Regions from separate parts of the Sporomusa rhizae genome, predicted to be linked through region 2. Evidence: a T-box and tRNA genes for the amino acid it is inferred to sense, from the RefSeq annotation. Region 2 holds a T-box; the other regions hold tRNA genes.
The links. A T-box is a leader RNA that pairs with one kind of tRNA and senses whether it is charged. The one in region 2 lies ahead of SRRS_RS10295 (valine--tRNA ligase), so its partner is inferred to be a tRNA-Val.
Positions count from the first base shown of each region.

Region 1 (4,214 bases), 620 kb from region 2:
AGGCTATAGTGCGTTTGACCCAGGTAATGGAAACCGCACCTATTCCGGTAGCCTTTTGCGGAAGGGCTTGGTTGCTGTTGATCCATCAGTGATTCCTCTGGGGACTAGGTTGTATATTAAGGGGTACGGCTATGCGATAGCTGACGATATTGGCAGTGCTATTAAAGGCAACCGTATTGACTTAGCTTTTGACAGCCACCGCGAAGCGTTAAACTTTGGATTGCAGAAAGTTACAGTATACGTGCTGGACTAAGAAAGTTGGCAGGCCGTGGCCTGCTTTTCTTTTTATAATAGCTAACTTCCCGGAATATTAACAGGCCCTAAGTATTATACTATTTTTATCCTGTGACTAACCTTCTGATGGGGTTAAAACCCAATCTGAAGCTAAGTCTACTTTATAATTATGTATAGTACAAGGGGGCGTGTTTAGGCTTGAACTTTATTTCGAACGAAATGCTGCCATTAGTATTAGCATTGGTTTCAGGGGTATTAATGGCAGTACAAGGTTCGCTTAATACTGCATTAAGTAAAGTTATCGGTCTTCTAGAAGCTACTTTTTTTGTCCATATTACGGGAACTATTTTGGCTGTGATCTTGCTTTTTTTCTTTAAAATGGGAAAAGGTAATTTGTATGCATGGCAAGATGCACCTTGGTATTCATGGCTGGGTGGTTTTATTGGCGTAGCTATAATATATTTAGTAGCAGCTAGTATTCCGGGAGTCGGTGTAGCTAATGCTACAACGGCTATTATTGTTGGGCAAGTCTTAACGGCTATAATTATTGACCACTTTGGCGGCTTCGGTCTTGAGCGTATGTCATGCAGTCCTCAGCAGATATTTGGACTGGTATTACTTGCAATAGGCGCTAAATTGTTATTAAAATAGCGTTTTTTTATTTTTTTCGCTATTAGGTGTTAACAAAAAAAAAATTATAAGGTATACTTATCATTAGAATTTTTTGGTATCATGTCACCAACAAGGAGGCAAAGCATGGATTTTAACTTTACTCCCGATCAACTGGATCTGCAAAAGATGGTTAGAGAATTAGTTACTAAAGAAATCACTCCTCACGCTTTAGAAATGGATAAAGAAGGCGTGGTTCCTCCAGAACTTTGGAAAAAATTGGACGAAGCTGGATTGCTTAATCTAACCGTTCCTGAAGAGTATGATGGTCCGGGTCTCGAAGCTCTCTCAATTGCTCTTATTTATGAAGAATTAGGCAAAGGTTGCGCTGGTGTTGCCACGACAACAGCTGCAAACGCATTAGCTTCGTATCCAGTGGTATTGTTAGGCAATGATGATCAAAAACGCAAGTTTTTTGATATCATAAATAACGGTAAATTGGCTGCTTTTGCACTAACCGAACCAGGTGCCGGATCTGATGCCGGAGCCGTTGCTACATCTGCAGTCAAAGACGGTGAACACTATATACTTAATGGTACTAAGTGCTTTATTACCAATGGTGGTATTGCCGATATTTTTGTAATCTTTGCTAATACACGTAAAACAGCCGGTATCCGTGGGTTAACCGCGTTTATCGTTGAGCGCGGCACCCCTGGTTTCTCTGTAGGTAAAGAAGAAGAGAAGATGGGCATCAGAGCATCTAACACCTGTGAATTGGTTTTGGAGAATGTGCGTATTCCTGCAGCTAACAGGATTGGCCGCGAAGGAGAAGGCTTTAAAATTGCAATGAAAACTCTGGATGCAGCCCGTCCATTTGTCGGCGCAGTTTCAGTAGGCTTGGCCCAATCTGCCTTTGAGCTTGCTGTTAAATACTCTAAAGAGCGTGTTCAATTTGATAAGCCGATTGCTTCGTTCCAGCTTATTCAAGCAATGTTAGCAGATATGGCTATGCAAATCGAAGCAGCTCGCCTTTTGGTATATAAAGCTTGCTGGATGAAAGACCAAGGAGTTGACTATGCTAAGGAATCCGCCATAGCCAAATGTTTTGCTGCCGATACGGCTATGAAGGTTACAACCGATGCCGTACAAGTACTTGGCGGTTATGGGTATTCCAAAGAATATCCGGCAGAAAAGTATATGCGCGACGCTAAGATTATGCAGATTTACGAAGGCACTAATCAAATTCAGCGTTTAGTAATTGCTAATAATATCTTATATTAATTTATATTTCTGGATGCTTGACTTTTAAAGTTAACCGTAATATAATTACATACGTAGTAAGGGATTATAGCTCAGTTGGTTAGAGTACTACGTTGACATCGTAGGGGTCACTGGTTCGAGTCCAGTTAGTCCCACCAGAAATTTTAGGCTAGTAGATTAATCTACTAGCCTTTTTTATGTGCCGAGATTAGACATACCATCTCTTCACCGTGCGAAGAGACTTCAATAAACTATATGAAACTACAACTGGCCAACATATTCACTGTCGGCCAGTTTTTTGCCTTAAACTCTACTGTTTTATTGGAAATGTAGTAAAATAAATACAGCGAAAATAAGTATCGGTAAAAATCAATAATTTATATTCTATGTATCGGAGTGATATTGTGAAAAGGACGATAGTAATTGTAATACTATTATTGATTATGTTTACTTTTGGTTTACAGGCACACGCATGCACACTTTGGGCTGCTAATGGCAATATTGTTCAAGGAGGTGGAAGTTTAATCGTTAAAAATCGTGATTGGGCTCCTGATCATCATCAAAAATTAAAATTAATTTCACCAGCAAACGGGTACAAATATATTGGACTTTTTGTTATTGACGGCAATCATAAGGGACTAAAAGCAGGAATAAATGAAAAAGGATTAGTTACAATCAGTGCATCAGCAGGATCTATAGCGTTTAAAGAAAGAAAAATACTGCCATATACCCATGCGCTCTATGAGCAATTATTAAATGAATGTGGCAGTGTAGACGAAGCAATTGCTAGAACTGAATTATTTTTAGGACCGCAGTATTTAATGCTGGCTGACCGGAATAAAGTAGCTACTATTGAAATTGGGCCAGATGGCAAGTACGCCGTCATAATGAAGGATAGCCAGGCTATTTTCCATACCAATCACTATGTTGATGAATCAATGTTGGAATTTAACAGAGTAGACGGACTGAGCAGTAATACCAGGTATAAACGTATTGCAGCATTACTAAGTAATGCTGCAACGCCGTATAATCTTGATACCTTTCTAGATTTTAGCAACGATCAAAACGATGGACCTGATAACAGTATTTTTAGAATAGGAAGCTCGCCCCAAAAACAACGAACTATGGCGACCTGGGCTGTATCAATACCACCGTATGGCTCTCCCGAATTATATGTTAAAATATTAAATCCTGGAGAGAGTGAACAAATCAAAAAGGTAAAGGTTGAAGATATTTTTGACGAAAAACTAGAACTTTAATGCGCATAACATTAGTTATGATTGTTTAGCAGAGGAGTGGTAGGTATAAAAAAGAAATATAATTCTAAAATAACAACTAGGAATGATAAACAGAAAAGAACTTGTCTTAACGACAAGTTCTTAAAATTGGTGGCGGCGCAGGGATTTGAACCCCGGACACTGCGGGTATGAACCGCATGCTCTAGCCAGCTGAGCTACGCCGCCGTATTAAAATGGAGCTAGTGACCGGGATTGAACCGGTGACCTTATCCTTACCAAGGATACGCTCTACCGACTGAGCTACACCAGCGTTGGTTGCGGGGACAGGACTTGAACCTGTGACCTTCGGGTTATGAGCCCGACGAGCTACCAACTGCTCCACCCCGCGATAAATTTTTGTCACAAATTTAATTATATAGTACGGGCAATACTATGTCAATCAATTTTTCAATCTAATAGCATTGCAACTATTGGGAAGGCAGTGTCATTGACTACTGTTAATTAATGGTGTATATTAAATTATTGTACTGTTTGCGTTATTCCTTAGAAGATTAGTATTTGCGGTGTAACTAATACTAATAGGCGCTAATCCAATGCGTAACCTGTCAGTCGCCGATAAATTTGCTATAAAAATAATCAGGGCTGATAGCACAAGGAACAACTGCGTGAAATCTGAGCCATTCCTTTCCGGCTATATTCTTGCTTAATAAATATGTTTTTGTCGGAAAATCTCGGTTGTCTACGGTAAATAACTGGTCCTCTTCCAGGGCGCCTTCAAGGTCATCTTGGGAAAACCGGTCTGTATAAAAATATTGGTCGACTGACTGCAGATTGCCGTCATTATCATAGACTGCACCAAAATATACAGCATCA
Region 1 is NZ_CP156925.1:2,884,041-2,888,254, reverse strand. It holds gene SRRS_RS13580 (3D domain-containing protein) at 1-253, shown strand, start outside; gene SRRS_RS13575 (DMT family transporter) at 433-885, shown strand; gene SRRS_RS13570 (acyl-CoA dehydrogenase family protein) at 991-2,124, shown strand; tRNA gene SRRS_RS13565 (tRNA-Val) at 2,185-2,261, shown strand; gene SRRS_RS13560 (carcinine hydrolase/isopenicillin-N N-acyltransferase family protein) at 2,508-3,362, shown strand; tRNA gene SRRS_RS13555 (tRNA-Met) at 3,490-3,566, opposite strand; tRNA gene SRRS_RS13550 (tRNA-Thr) at 3,576-3,651, opposite strand; tRNA gene SRRS_RS13545 (tRNA-Met) at 3,654-3,729, opposite strand; gene SRRS_RS13540 (hypothetical protein) at 3,947-4,214, opposite strand, start outside.
Region 1: it has a tRNA-Val gene. The T-box ahead of SRRS_RS10295 (valine--tRNA ligase) is inferred to sense a tRNA for this amino acid. The anticodon was not compared.

Region 2 (4,214 bases):
AAAATAATGAGTATATCTGTTATGCCTTGTACTGCCAAAAAATTTGAAGCTTCCCGGCCGGAGTTGGATTCAAGCGGCAGTCAGGACGTCGATCTTGTTTTGACAACTAGAGAATTAGCTAACTTAATTAAGCACGCTGGTGTTGATTTCAAAAATCTTGAGCCGAGTAAGCCTGATTCTGTGCTGGGAGCCTATACTGGTGCAGGTCATATATTTGGAGTTACCGGCGGCGTTATGGAAGCTGCTTTGCGTACCGGTTACGAATTGATCACTGGCAAAGCCCTTGAAGATATAAATATTCTGGATGTGCGTTACAGTCAAGGTATTAAGCGGGCTACCATCCAGGTTGGTGATTTAGCGGTTAAAGTTGTCGTGGTAGCTGGATTAGCTAACGTAGCACCTATTATTGAAGAAATCAAAAATGGCACTGCGGATTTCCACTTTGTAGAGGTTATGGCTTGTCCGCAAGGCTGTATCAGTGGCGGTGGCCAGCCGAAGGTTTTAATAGAAACCGAACGGAAAGGCGTTTATGCCAAACGAATGGACTCTATGTATAAGCATGATAAGGAATTGCCGCTGAGAAAGTCTCACGACAATCCTGAAGTTACCAAATTATATAAAGAATTTTTGGGTAAGCCGCTGGGACACAAATCTCACGAATTACTGCATACTCATTACGTAAAGAGGGGGTAGGCTAATGATTAATACAGCCTTTGTTATTGGAAACCCTGACTTATGTATTGGCTGCCGTACTTGTGAGCTTGCCTGCGTCTTAGCTCACACCGATAAGAAATTAGGTACCGAAGAAATTAAGAATGTGCCATTTTCGCCCCGGCTGTCTGTTGTGAAAACAGAAGACATTAGCGTTCCTGTACAGTGTCGTCAATGCGAAGATGCACCCTGTGCCGAAGCTTGCCCGGAAAAAGCAATAGTGCAACGTGATCATACCATCTATGTCTTAGCTGATAAATGTGTTGGCTGTAAAAATTGTATGATGGCTTGTCCTATCGGCGCTGTATATTTAACGCGAGTAGAAGAAGATCCTTGCAAAAAATCGGCATATAAGTGCGATCTTTGCATTGATGTGCCGGAAGGACCGCAATGTGTAAAAAAATGTCCGACAAAAGCATTGTCAGTAGTGCTTCCCGAGACCATCAAAGAAAGTGTTAAAGAGAAGCGCGCCAATACTGTTCGTAACGTTTAGATTGTTGCTTACGTAATCATTAAAAATTACAGAAAGCTGTGGCATTTGTGCTACAGCTTTCTTCTTTAGGCTCTTACTGATTTGCCGCATTTTTTTGGTTTTGATGGTACAGATTTAACATTTTAGAGAGGCTTAGGCAGGATTTTAAATATGGTGGAACAATTCACTAATGAGGTGTTTAGTAAATTGATTTCCCAGATGGTAGAGGAAAGATAGCCGGTAGAACTGGCATAATCTTGACGCTATTTCTACAATTTAGTATAATTATGCCAAATGTCTATGTATGGATGGAGCGCTGGTTTTGTTAAGTAAATTCAAGGAAGGTCCCGGGTGGAGGAATAATATCACTCCGTTCATATTGGCTGGAGGCAAAAGCCGGCGAATGGGGACAAATAAATCGTTTGTAAAATTAGGTGGTAAGCCTCTAATCGAGATTATTGTAAAAAAGGTCACTGAAATTTTTGCCAATAAACCGCTCATTATTACCAACCGTTTTGCAGATTATGCGTATCTGGATTGTAATATGGTCAGTGATATTGTAAAAGACAAAGGGCCGTTGGGTGGTATACATGCTGGATTAACCAGTGCGTCAACGCCTTACATATTTGTTTTTGCCTGCGATATGCCATTCATTGAAAAAGATTTCGTTGACTATATGATTAGCCGTCTGCGCGACGAAGATATTCTTATTCCCAAAAATGGAGAGCGTGTGGAACCATTGCACGCCATATATTCTAAAAGGTGCTTGCCTGCCGTAGAGAGACATCTTAATGAGGATCACCGCCGGGTGCAAGATTTTTTCGGGGATGTAAATATTGCTTATGTTGAGCAATCTGAAATGAACAGGCTGAATTTACCGGAGGGTTACTTTATCAATGTAAATACTGTTGCAGATTTGTCCAAGGCTGAGAATTGCCTTAAGGGTACTAAACCCCCAAATCTTGACATTGTTTACTCGGATAGGTATAATCAAACTAACTAAACACAATAATGGCGAGGAATGGAAAAAGTATGCTGGTGCGCCTGCTCAGAGAGGGAACCCTAGGCTGGAAGGTTTCTCTGTGCGCAAGCTGAACGTCATCCAGGAGCCGCTGCATTGAACTATTAGTAGGTGCAGCCGGATTTTGCCCCGTTATGGCATGCAGGAGTGTCCGGTCTATTTAAGCCGGGAATTAAAGGTGGTACCGCGGAAGCTGAGTCTTTTCGTCCTTATGGATGAAAGGGCTTTTTCTATTTTTAGAACTAATACAAAGGAGGACAATATGGAGCAAGAGCAGACAAACAACATTTCTACTGTATATGATCCGCAGGCGGTTGAAGCCAAATGGTATAAATTCTGGGAGGATAGCAAGCTGTTTCATGCTGAAGTCGATAAAGACAAACAGCCATTCAGTATTGTTATTCCACCTCCGAATGTTACCGGCCAACTCCATATGGGTCATGCGCTAGACAATACCTTGCAAGATATTTTGATTCGCTTTAAACGGATGCAAGGCAATAACACGCTGTGGATGCCTGGCACGGACCATGCCGGTATTGCAACGCAAATAAAGGTTGAAGAAGTCCTGGCTCAGGATGGAAAAACCCGTTATGACCTGGGGCGAGAGGCTTTCATCGACAGGGTGTGGGATTGGAAAGCCCAATATGGCAGCCGCATAATCAATCAGCTTAAACGGCTTGGCGCTTCCTGTGATTGGGATCGGGAACGTTTTACCATGGATGAAGGCTGTTCTGAAGCGGTTCGTGAAGTTTTTGTCAGTCTGTATGAAGAAGGTCTTATCTATCAAGGGCACAGAATTACTAACTGGTGTCCGCGTTGTAATACTGCGTTAAGTGATATTGAAGTTGAACATGAAGAAAAACCGGGTAATCTCTATCATGTTCGTTATTTGGTAGAAGGTACTGACAATGAGTATGTAACGGTTGCAACTACACGTCCGGAAACTATTTTGGGAGATAGCGGTGTGGCCGTTCATCCGGATGATGCCCGTTACAAGCATCTGATTGGCAAAGGCCTCATTCTGCCGCTGGTAGGCCGGCGTCTTCCTATTGTGGCAGACGAATACGTTGATCCGTCTTTTGGTACTGGTGCCGTAAAGGTTACGCCGGCTCATGATCCGAATGACTTTGAAATGGGCTTACGGCATCAACTTGCTCAGATTGTTGTTATGAACCCTGACGGAACTATGGCTGCCGATACTGGTAAATATGCCGGGATGGACCGCTATGAATGCCGTAAGGCGTTGGTCAATGATCTTAAAGACCAAGGCTATCTTGTAAAAATTGACGAACATAGCCATGCTGTTGGCCATTGTCAGCGTTGTGCAACTGTTGTAGAACCGCTTGTATCAAAACAATGGTTCGTTAAGATAGGGCCGCTGGCAAAGCCAGCCATCGAAGCAGTGACTTCAGGTAAAATTCAATTTGTGCCTGAACGTTTTACCAAGATCTATACCAACTGGATGGACAATATCCGTGATTGGTGTATCTCCCGCCAACTTTGGTGGGGCCATCGCATTCCCGCCTGGTATTGCGAATGTGGAGAAGTTACGGTATCCAGAGAAGATATTACGGTTTGTCCCAAATGCGGTGGAAAGGTCGAGCAAGATCCTGATGTGCTTGATACTTGGTTTAGTTCTGCATTATGGCCATTTTCCACCATGGGCTGGCCGCAGGATACGGCCGAATTAAAGCAATTTTATCCTACCAGCGTCCTGGTAACAGGTTATGACATTATTTTCTTCTGGGTAGCCAGAATGATTATGATGGGACTTAAGTTTAAAAAAGAAATTCCGTTCCGCCATGTGTTTATTCATGGTTTAGTTCGTGACAGCCAGGGGCGTAAGATGAGTAAGTCCCTTGGCAATGGTATTGACCCGCTGGAAGTCTGTGATAAGTACGGAGCCGATACCCTCCGGTTCATGCTGGTAACAGGAAATACACCCGGCAATGACATGCGCTTTTACTGGGAAAGGGTTGAATCCAGCAGGAACTTCGCCAATAAAATCTG
Region 2 is NZ_CP156925.1:2,265,155-2,269,368, forward strand. It holds gene SRRS_RS10280 ([FeFe] hydrogenase, group A) at 1-693, shown strand, start outside; gene SRRS_RS10285 (4Fe-4S dicluster domain-containing protein) at 698-1,204, shown strand; gene SRRS_RS10290 (molybdenum cofactor guanylyltransferase) at 1,488-2,186, shown strand; T-box leader at 2,192-2,418, shown strand; gene SRRS_RS10295 (valine--tRNA ligase) at 2,467-4,214, shown strand, end outside.

Region 3 (4,214 bases), 300 kb from region 2:
ACTTAATAAATACATCTATTATACACTACAACCGATATGTTAGCATCAACACAACACTAGTTAGCTGCTTGCAATAGTACAGTAAATACTGTTTTCTTACCCGGCTGCGAGGAGACTAGTATCTGTCCGCTATGATTCTGTACAATGCTATAACAAACCGATAACCCTAAGCCGGTGCCATTCTCTTTGGTAGTAAAAAATGGGGTTCCTAGTTTTTCAATAACCGCTGAAGGAATGCCGGTGCCGTTATCCTCCACCGCTATTAACACCTTGTCCTGTTGCTCTTTAACGGTCACAACGACATTGCCGTTGATTGGCGCGGCCTCTATAGCATTTTTTAATAGGTTGATGAATACTTGTTTAAGTTGTGATATATCGCCAAAAACATGACAATTAGGATGCGGTACTTCTAGTTGTAAGCTGATGTTCTTATTATGGCATTGTCCTTCCATAAGCAACGATACACATTCTAGCAAATTACAAACATTGATTTCTTCAAATACCGGCTCCTTTAACGGACGTGCTAACATTTGAAACTCACTGATTAAGCTGTCAATCCGGCCAATCTCTGCTAAGATTATTTTTACATGCTCCGGCGTAACGGGTTTATCGGTCCGACGAGCCATAAGTTGAATAAATCCCTTTATCGAAGTCAATGGATTGCGAATTTCATGTGCAAGTCCTGCGGCCAATTGGTTAACACACGTCATGCGCTCCATTTTTAGTTGTTCGCGTTCACGCTCGTGATATTTTGCCTGACGCCAGACACCATACAAGAGTACACAGCAAACCACTAGCAAGAAAAAAATTCCAATATCGTCAAGCGATTTGCTCAGAACTCTGGTATATAAAGCAGTTAGAGGGATTGTCTTTGCCACCCGCCAATCGGCATTTGACAAATCGGTATAAATAAGCAGCTTTTCTTGATTATCCAGGAAGGACTTAATCTTCTTAATTCCTGTTTTTTGACTATACACCAAACTAACAATTTGATCGTTTACCGCAGGCGATTCCGGATAAATTTCAGCTAAGTGAGGGTGATGGATAAGCTGACCTTTGTTATCCGTCACGAAAATATGTTGCTCCTCCGGTATTTGCTTATGTAGTACAGCTGCTGATATATCGCGGATAGGTACAAACGCAGCTATCACGGCAATTACCTTGTCCTCCTCCACTACCGGAACCTGCACAGTAATATATGCATCTTCCAGATTTTCATAAGCAATTCTTTCCGAAACATTCGGCTTGCCTGCCAAACTTTTTAGGAAAAAAGTTTTACTATTGGGAACTGTAAAAGGTGTATTGACATTCCCAGGGTAAGACAAGCTATCACTAATTAAAATACCATTTTTATCGTATAGAGCGACATTAGCAACCTCTAGAGTTCGGGCGGCTTCCACTAAACTTCGCCGTACCCGTCCGTCTTCCAGACTCCTGATACCAGGGTAACCAGCTAATAATTTAAGCCCAACCAGTTTAGTATTAAAATACATATCAAGGCAATTAGCCGTTACTGCAAGGCGGTCCTGTTCCTTTGCCACTATATTCCGATACTGGCAATTAATATAGTGTACCATGGCAGCAGCCATTATTGCCAACAATCCTACACCAACTAATATCCTAAACACTGCATTTTTAGTTGTGGAGAGCACGGCCGAATCACCACCTTTTTTTGACACACTTCGCTAAATTTCAAACTTTTCCTGCTGTATTTGGCAAGCTTAGTCTATCTTTCACACAAACTTCTTATCACATAAAACAAAAAAGCTTTCAGATTATAAACTGAAAGCTTTAACTATGGTGGGCGATGACAGGATCGAACTGCCGACATCCTGCTTGTAAGGCAGGCGCTCTCCCAGCTGAGCTAATCGCCCATATGGTGACCCGTAGGGGATTCGAACCCCTGATACCGCCGTGAAAGGGCGGTGTCTTAACCGCTTGACCAACGGGCCATGGCTCCTCGAGTAGGACTCGAACCTACGACAAATCGGTTAACAGCCGATTGCTCTACCGACTGAGCTATCGAGGAATTTTAATGACATAATGAATTATATAATAACAAAAAAAAAATTGCAAGTATGGAGCCCCCTATTTCAAAGGATATTTTTGTTAAAGCATCAAATACTGATAGTATAACAATGCAAGCATTAACACTTTAAGGAGGCCTGTCTTTGGATCCCAGAATAAGAACTCTTGCCAAAAATTTGACTGGCTATTCAACCAGTCTCAAGCAAGGCGAAAAAATACTAATCGAGATATACGATGATGCCTTACCCTTGGCTAAAGCGCTTGTTGATGAAATATATGCTGTTGGTGGAGTACCTTTTCTTGAAATAAAAAACAGCCAACTGCAGCGTTCTTTGCTTATGAAGGCATCCGCTGAGCAACTGAAGCTTACAGCATCATGGGAGCAAGCCAGAATGAAGGAGATGAATGCCTATATATCCGTGAGAGCCAGCTATAATATCACCGAAATGGCCGATGTACCTTCATCCCAACTGCAAAGCTACCAACAAAACTGGGTTAAACCTGTGCACCTAGATATACGCGTACCAAAAACCAGATGGTGTGTTCTACGTTGGCCTAATGCATCAATGGCACAATTAGCTAATACCAGCACAGACGCCTTTGAGGATTTCTATTTTAATGTTTGTAATTTAGATTATGCTAAGATGGCTAAAGCGATGGATCCTTTAGTTGATCTCATGGAAAAAACCGATAAAGTTAAGATTACCGGACCTGGCACCGATCTTACTTTTTCAATAAAAGGAATTCCGGCCATAAAATGTTCGGGACTTAGAAATATACCCGACGGCGAAATATACACCGCTCCGGTTAAAGACTCGATAAACGGGGTTCTTTCCTATAACACTCCGGCCGTATATCAAGGTTTCACTTATGAAAACATCCGGCTTGAATTCCAGAATGGCAAAATTGTTAAAGCCATTGCCAACGATACCGAAAAGATTAATAAGATTTTTGATACCGATGAAGGATCCCGTTATATTGGTGAATTTGCGCTTGGTGTCAATCCTTATATCGATACCCCGATGAAGGATACCTTATTTGATGAGAAAATTAAAGGCAGCTTCCACTTCACTCCCGGCAATGCCTATGATGTTGCCTTTAATGGCAACAAGTCAGCTATACATTGGGATCTTGTCTGCATCCAAAATCCCGAATACGGCGGTGGCGAAATCCGTTTTGATGACAAGCTTATCCGCAAAGACGGCCGTTTTGTCATTCCCGAGCTTGAAGGCTTAAATCCAGAAAACTTGATGTAACTCTAAATGAAAAAAGGCGGGATTGCGCAGCAATCCCGCCTTTTTCATTTATGCTATTTAAGCAGGTCCTGAATAAAATTAGGCAAAGCAAAACAACTTTTCTGAATTTCCTTGTTGTAGTAGCGAGTACTCAAATTTTGTGGAATACGGGAAATATCGGCAGTAGCCGGATCGTACTTTTTAGAACCAAGTGTAAAGCAATGTAGACCGCTTGGGTAGATTGGAATGTTTGCCAAATACAAGCTGGTGATTGGGAACAAAGAAGAAATGTCCTTGTTCAGGCGCTTAATAAGTTCCTGATGGAAAAAAGGTGACTCGGTCTGTTGTACAAACAGACCATCTGGTTTTAACGCTTTATAAACATCCTGGTAAAAAGCATGGGTGAACAATCCTTCACCCGGTCCAATTGGATCAGAGCAGTCTACAATAATAACATCATATTTGCTTTCTACTTCCCGCATGTGCTTAATGCCGTCACCGATCTTAAGACGCAGCTTAGGGTGATTTTCATTCAATGCTACACTGATTTCCGGTAGATATTTTTTACTTACTTCAACTACTAAACCATCAATCTCTACCATCTCAGCCACTTCTACCGATTGGTGTTTGACAACTTCGCGAATGGCGCCGCCGTCACCGCCGCCGATAACAAGCACAGTCTTAGGATTTGGATGCATAAACAAAGGTACATGAGCAATCATTTCATGATAGATAAACTCTTCTACTATTGATGTTTGGAAAACGCCATCAAGCACCAGCATCCGTCCAAATTCATGTGTATCAACTACAGCAATTTCCTGGAACTCCGACTCACCGGCAAAAAGCGTTTCTTTTATTCGAGCCGTAAGCCCTAAATTTTTAGTTTGATATTCAGTATACCACAACTCCATTATGTAAATCCTCCTTATAGATTTTGTCCTCTATAACTAT
Region 3 is NZ_CP156925.1:1,963,824-1,968,037, reverse strand. It holds gene SRRS_RS08835 (ATP-binding protein) at 57-1,652, opposite strand; tRNA gene SRRS_RS08830 (tRNA-Val) at 1,799-1,874, opposite strand; tRNA gene SRRS_RS08825 (tRNA-Glu) at 1,878-1,952, opposite strand; tRNA gene SRRS_RS08820 (tRNA-Asn) at 1,954-2,029, opposite strand; gene SRRS_RS08815 (aminopeptidase) at 2,172-3,284, shown strand; gene speE (polyamine aminopropyltransferase) at 3,338-4,174, opposite strand.
Region 3: it has a tRNA-Val gene. The T-box ahead of SRRS_RS10295 (valine--tRNA ligase) is inferred to sense a tRNA for this amino acid. The anticodon was not compared.

Region 4 (4,214 bases), 640 kb from region 2:
CAATAAACATCTCAAGACTTACGGGTTCGGCAAGACCTCCTATACGACCTAAACCATAGCTTGCCCCTGAATTTAGCAGCAAATATTCATCATAAGCGACTTCCTCATAAGGATGTGCGGCTATCATGGCATTAATAACTTGAGTCTTTAAATGCATAGGCACTATGGTTTCTAATCGATACTCCGGCACGAATTCAAGGGAACCTGTTTTGCCAATGTACGGATTAGTCCCCGCTAACGGAAGAAATGATCCTATCCCCTCTGTTGCAAACGAACAGTGACTGTAATTACCTGTATGACCAGCCCCAGCCTCCGACATGGTCATTCTTACTTTTTCAACATGAGAAACAGGAACAAATACTACTAATTTGCAAAGTTTATCCTGATGTACTGACGTCAATGCTTTGATATCTGTTAGTTTTAACTTTTGCGCCAGGATATCATTAACTCCCCCGGGAGCACTATCCAGATTAGTATGTGCGGCATATACGGCAATGCCGTTTTTAATCAACTTTGTTAATAAGCTGCCTAATGGCAAATCCGCTCTGATGTTCTTAATGCCTTTAAAGATCAGGGGGTGATGAGCAACTATCATATCAGCACCCACTGTCAATGCTTCATCAACAACGTCCCCATCAACATCTAAAGCAACAATAGCCTTATGTATCAGTTGCTCAGGATTTCCTACAAGCAAACCGACGTTATCCCACTCTTCAGCCAGATGCTTTGGCGCTAATTTTTCAAGTTCAGCCATAAGGGCGCGGCACTTTATAGGCATGACATTTTATCCTCCAAATCGTTTAGTTTTTTAGTAAAAGCTTTATACTTTTCAGAGTTAACAGCTTCCTTGCTATCTGCCATTGCCGATAGTACGCCACGCAAATGCCTGAGCAGCTCTTGAATATGACGCTTTAGCAAAGGATGTTTATTCTTCCAGAGCAGCGGACCAATCTCGTATAGTACAGCTTCGATCTGGCAGTCAGTTCCTGGTTCCGCCGCGATAATTTGATACATTTTACCCTCTTCTTCTACTAGTTCTTCAGCGACAATCTTCCAATTATTTTTATACAGCCAAATTCTAACGAGCGACGCCGCAATCATAGGTTGTAGAATAACACGCTTTAGCTTTGCGGTTATTTCCGGACGGGAGCTTAGAATGTCAATAATATTAGCTCCTCCCATTCCAGCGATTACGACAACATCCGCTTCCCCGGGATTAAGAACATCAAGACCATTGCCTTGACGTACGGCAATATATTGTTCCAATTGAGTGTCAGCAACAGCATTTTTGGCTGAAAGAAATGGACCGTGATGAATGTCTCCGGCAATTGCCCGACTAACTCTTTTTTGCTCGACAAGGTATATTGGTAAATATGCATGGTCAGTACCTATATCAGCTAAAATGGAAGCTTCAGGAACCATGTCCGCAATTGTCTGTAACCGTTCTCCTAGTCTCATATATTATAATTCCTCCTATCATCCTAGATAGTATTTCGGTCTATGGATAAAAAATCCTGTTAATAGTCTAAAACCTCGAAATATGTATACACGGCTTGCGCGATAACTAATGCAGCGTGCGATATAAAAGTTGCCTTTTCAGCTAAAGTTAACGGTTCAAGACAGCAAAAAACCTGCGAATATATTCGCAGGTTTTTATGGTGGGCGATGACAGGATCGAACTGCCGACATCCTGCTTGTAAGGCAGGCGCTCTCCCAGCTGAGCTAATCGCCCGTATTCGAAGTTCGATTTTTGACTTTCGAAATGTTTTATCGAATGTCTAAAATCGAGCATCGAATATCAAAGATGGTGACCCGTAAGGGAATCGAACCCTTGATACCGCCGTGAAAGGGCGGTGTCTTAACCGCTTGACCAACGGGCCATAATTGATGTTCGACTTTAGACTTTCGTACTTAACATTAATAATCGAATGTCGTATATCGAATTTCTAACAACGAAATGGTGGGCCCACCTGGGATCGAACCAGGGACCAGCCGGTTATGAGCCGGCTGCTCTACCGCTGAGCTATAGGCCCTAAAGAACTAAAACAGGTTTTCCGAAGAAAGCCTGTTTAATAAACTTATCTGGCTCCTCGAGTAGGACTCGAACCTACGACCGATCGGTTAACAGCCGATTGCTCTACCAACTGAGCTATCGAGGAATATCGCCAACGTTGATTATTATAAAACAATGTCTCTATTACGTCAAGTGCTTTATTTAGTTTTTATTCAAGAAAATCTTTCAATTTCTTGCTGCGGCTAGGATGACGAAGTTTCCTAAGAGCTTTAGCTTCAATCTGACGTATGCGCTCACGGGTGACGCCAAAATATTGTCCAACTTCCTCCAGTGTACGAGCGCGACCATCGTCTAGACCAAACCTAAGGCGCAATACTTTCTCCTCACGTGGAGTTAGTGTTTCTAATACTTCTTCCAGCTGTTCTTTAAGCAACATGAAAGATGCTGCTTCAGCAGGAGCCGGGGCATCCTGATCTTCAATAAAATCACCTAGATGCGAGTCTTCCTCTTCACCAATTGGCGTTTCTAGGGAGACTGGCTCTTGGGCAATCTTCATGATTTCCCGTACTCTTTCTACGCTAACATCCATAGCTTTAGCTACTTCTTCCGGAGATGGTTCACGGCCTAATTCTTGCAGAAGTTGGCGTGATACCCTGATTAGCTTATTTATGGTTTCTACCATGTGAACTGGAATACGAATAGTTCTGGCTTGGTCAGCGATAGCCCTGGTTATTGCCTGACGAATCCACCAAGTAGCGTACGTACTAAACTTATATCCCTTGTTATAATCAAATTTTTCTACAGCCTTAATCAAGCCTAAATTTCCTTCTTGAATTAAATCAAGGAATAGCATACCTCTGCCAACATACCGTTTCGCGATGCTAACTACCAAACGCAAGTTAGCTTCAGCAAGTCGCCGCTTTGCTTCCTCATCCCCTTGTTCCATACGTTTGGCCAGTTTAATTTCTTCATCAGCTGTCAAGAGCGGAACCCGGCCAATTTCTTTGAGGTACATACGGACAGGATCATCAATGCTAATACCCTCAGGAATGGTGAGATCTATATCTACTTCTTCTTCGGCCGTTTCTTCAATTTCAGACATATCTGGGCCTTCAATAAGTTCAACGTCTGGAACTTCATCTACAATTTCAATACCTTTGTTATTAAAGATTTCATACATATCATCAATTTCATCCGGACTCATGTCTTCAGTCTGCATTGTATCCATAATTTCAGAATACGTTAGTACACCGCGTTTTTTACCCTTGTGTAGAAGTTCATTCACATGTTCAACCGGTGCATTTTTTTTATCGGCCATAGTTTTCCCCCCTTCCCCTGGTAATTGACGATAGTTGGTATATCCTTACTTGCTTGTTAATGATGCAATTTACTAATTTCATGTTTAATTCGCTGACTTTCCGCCAGTTCCTGCAGAAAGCTACTATCCCCCATGCGTTCTAATTCATCGGCCATCAACCGATGTTGTTCATACAAAGTAGTTAAATGTGCCAGCCTAATTGTTTTGATACAATCGTCTACTGATTTAACTACATCCTGTAATTGTATTTCCATCAACATAATATGTGAAAATTCATTGTTTGCTTTCTCACTCAGGTTATTAACTATTGTATTTAGGTCGGTCTGTGTAATATTTTTTTCCATATTATACGCATTAAATATTAAATTAATTATCTCTTGCTGTAAAACCCCTTGTATTTCTTGCGGAGAAATTTGAGAAAAAACATAAGGGATAAGCGATAAATCTTCGCACATCATTCTAATAAGTTGCCGTTCCGCCTGAACTACAGCCGGTGCTGGTTGCTTATATAATAATGCAATATTTATAGTTTTCCCGTTTTTTACATTTTTATCCTTTTTGGATTGAACTATATATTTTGTAATTTCAGTACGTAAAGCGCTTTCATCCACAGTTAATACTTGAGACAGCCTAGTAATGTGTGCATTTACTTCTACAGCATTTTCAGCCTCAGCCAGGATAGGCGCCAATTTACCGACAACAGCAATCTTCCCTTGAACTGTAGTATAATCATCTGATTTTAATGCCTGATCCAGTTGATAATTTAACAATGGCTGAGCAGACGCAATTAGCTCTTGGAAAGCTGAGCTGTCATGCTTTCTAACAAATTCGTCCGGATCCTTACCATCAGGCATTGATACTACTTTAATCGCAGCCCCCATG
Region 4 is NZ_CP156925.1:2,902,278-2,906,491, forward strand. It holds gene SRRS_RS13660 (Nif3-like dinuclear metal center hexameric protein) at 1-778, opposite strand, end outside; gene SRRS_RS13665 (tRNA (adenine(22)-N(1))-methyltransferase TrmK) at 769-1,458, opposite strand; tRNA gene SRRS_RS13670 (tRNA-Val) at 1,657-1,732, opposite strand; tRNA gene SRRS_RS13675 (tRNA-Glu) at 1,806-1,880, opposite strand; tRNA gene SRRS_RS13680 (tRNA-Ile) at 1,959-2,033, opposite strand; tRNA gene SRRS_RS13685 (tRNA-Asn) at 2,084-2,159, opposite strand; gene rpoD (RNA polymerase sigma factor RpoD) at 2,223-3,332, opposite strand; gene dnaG (DNA primase) at 3,389-4,214, opposite strand, start outside.
Region 4: it has a tRNA-Val gene. The T-box ahead of SRRS_RS10295 (valine--tRNA ligase) is inferred to sense a tRNA for this amino acid. The anticodon was not compared.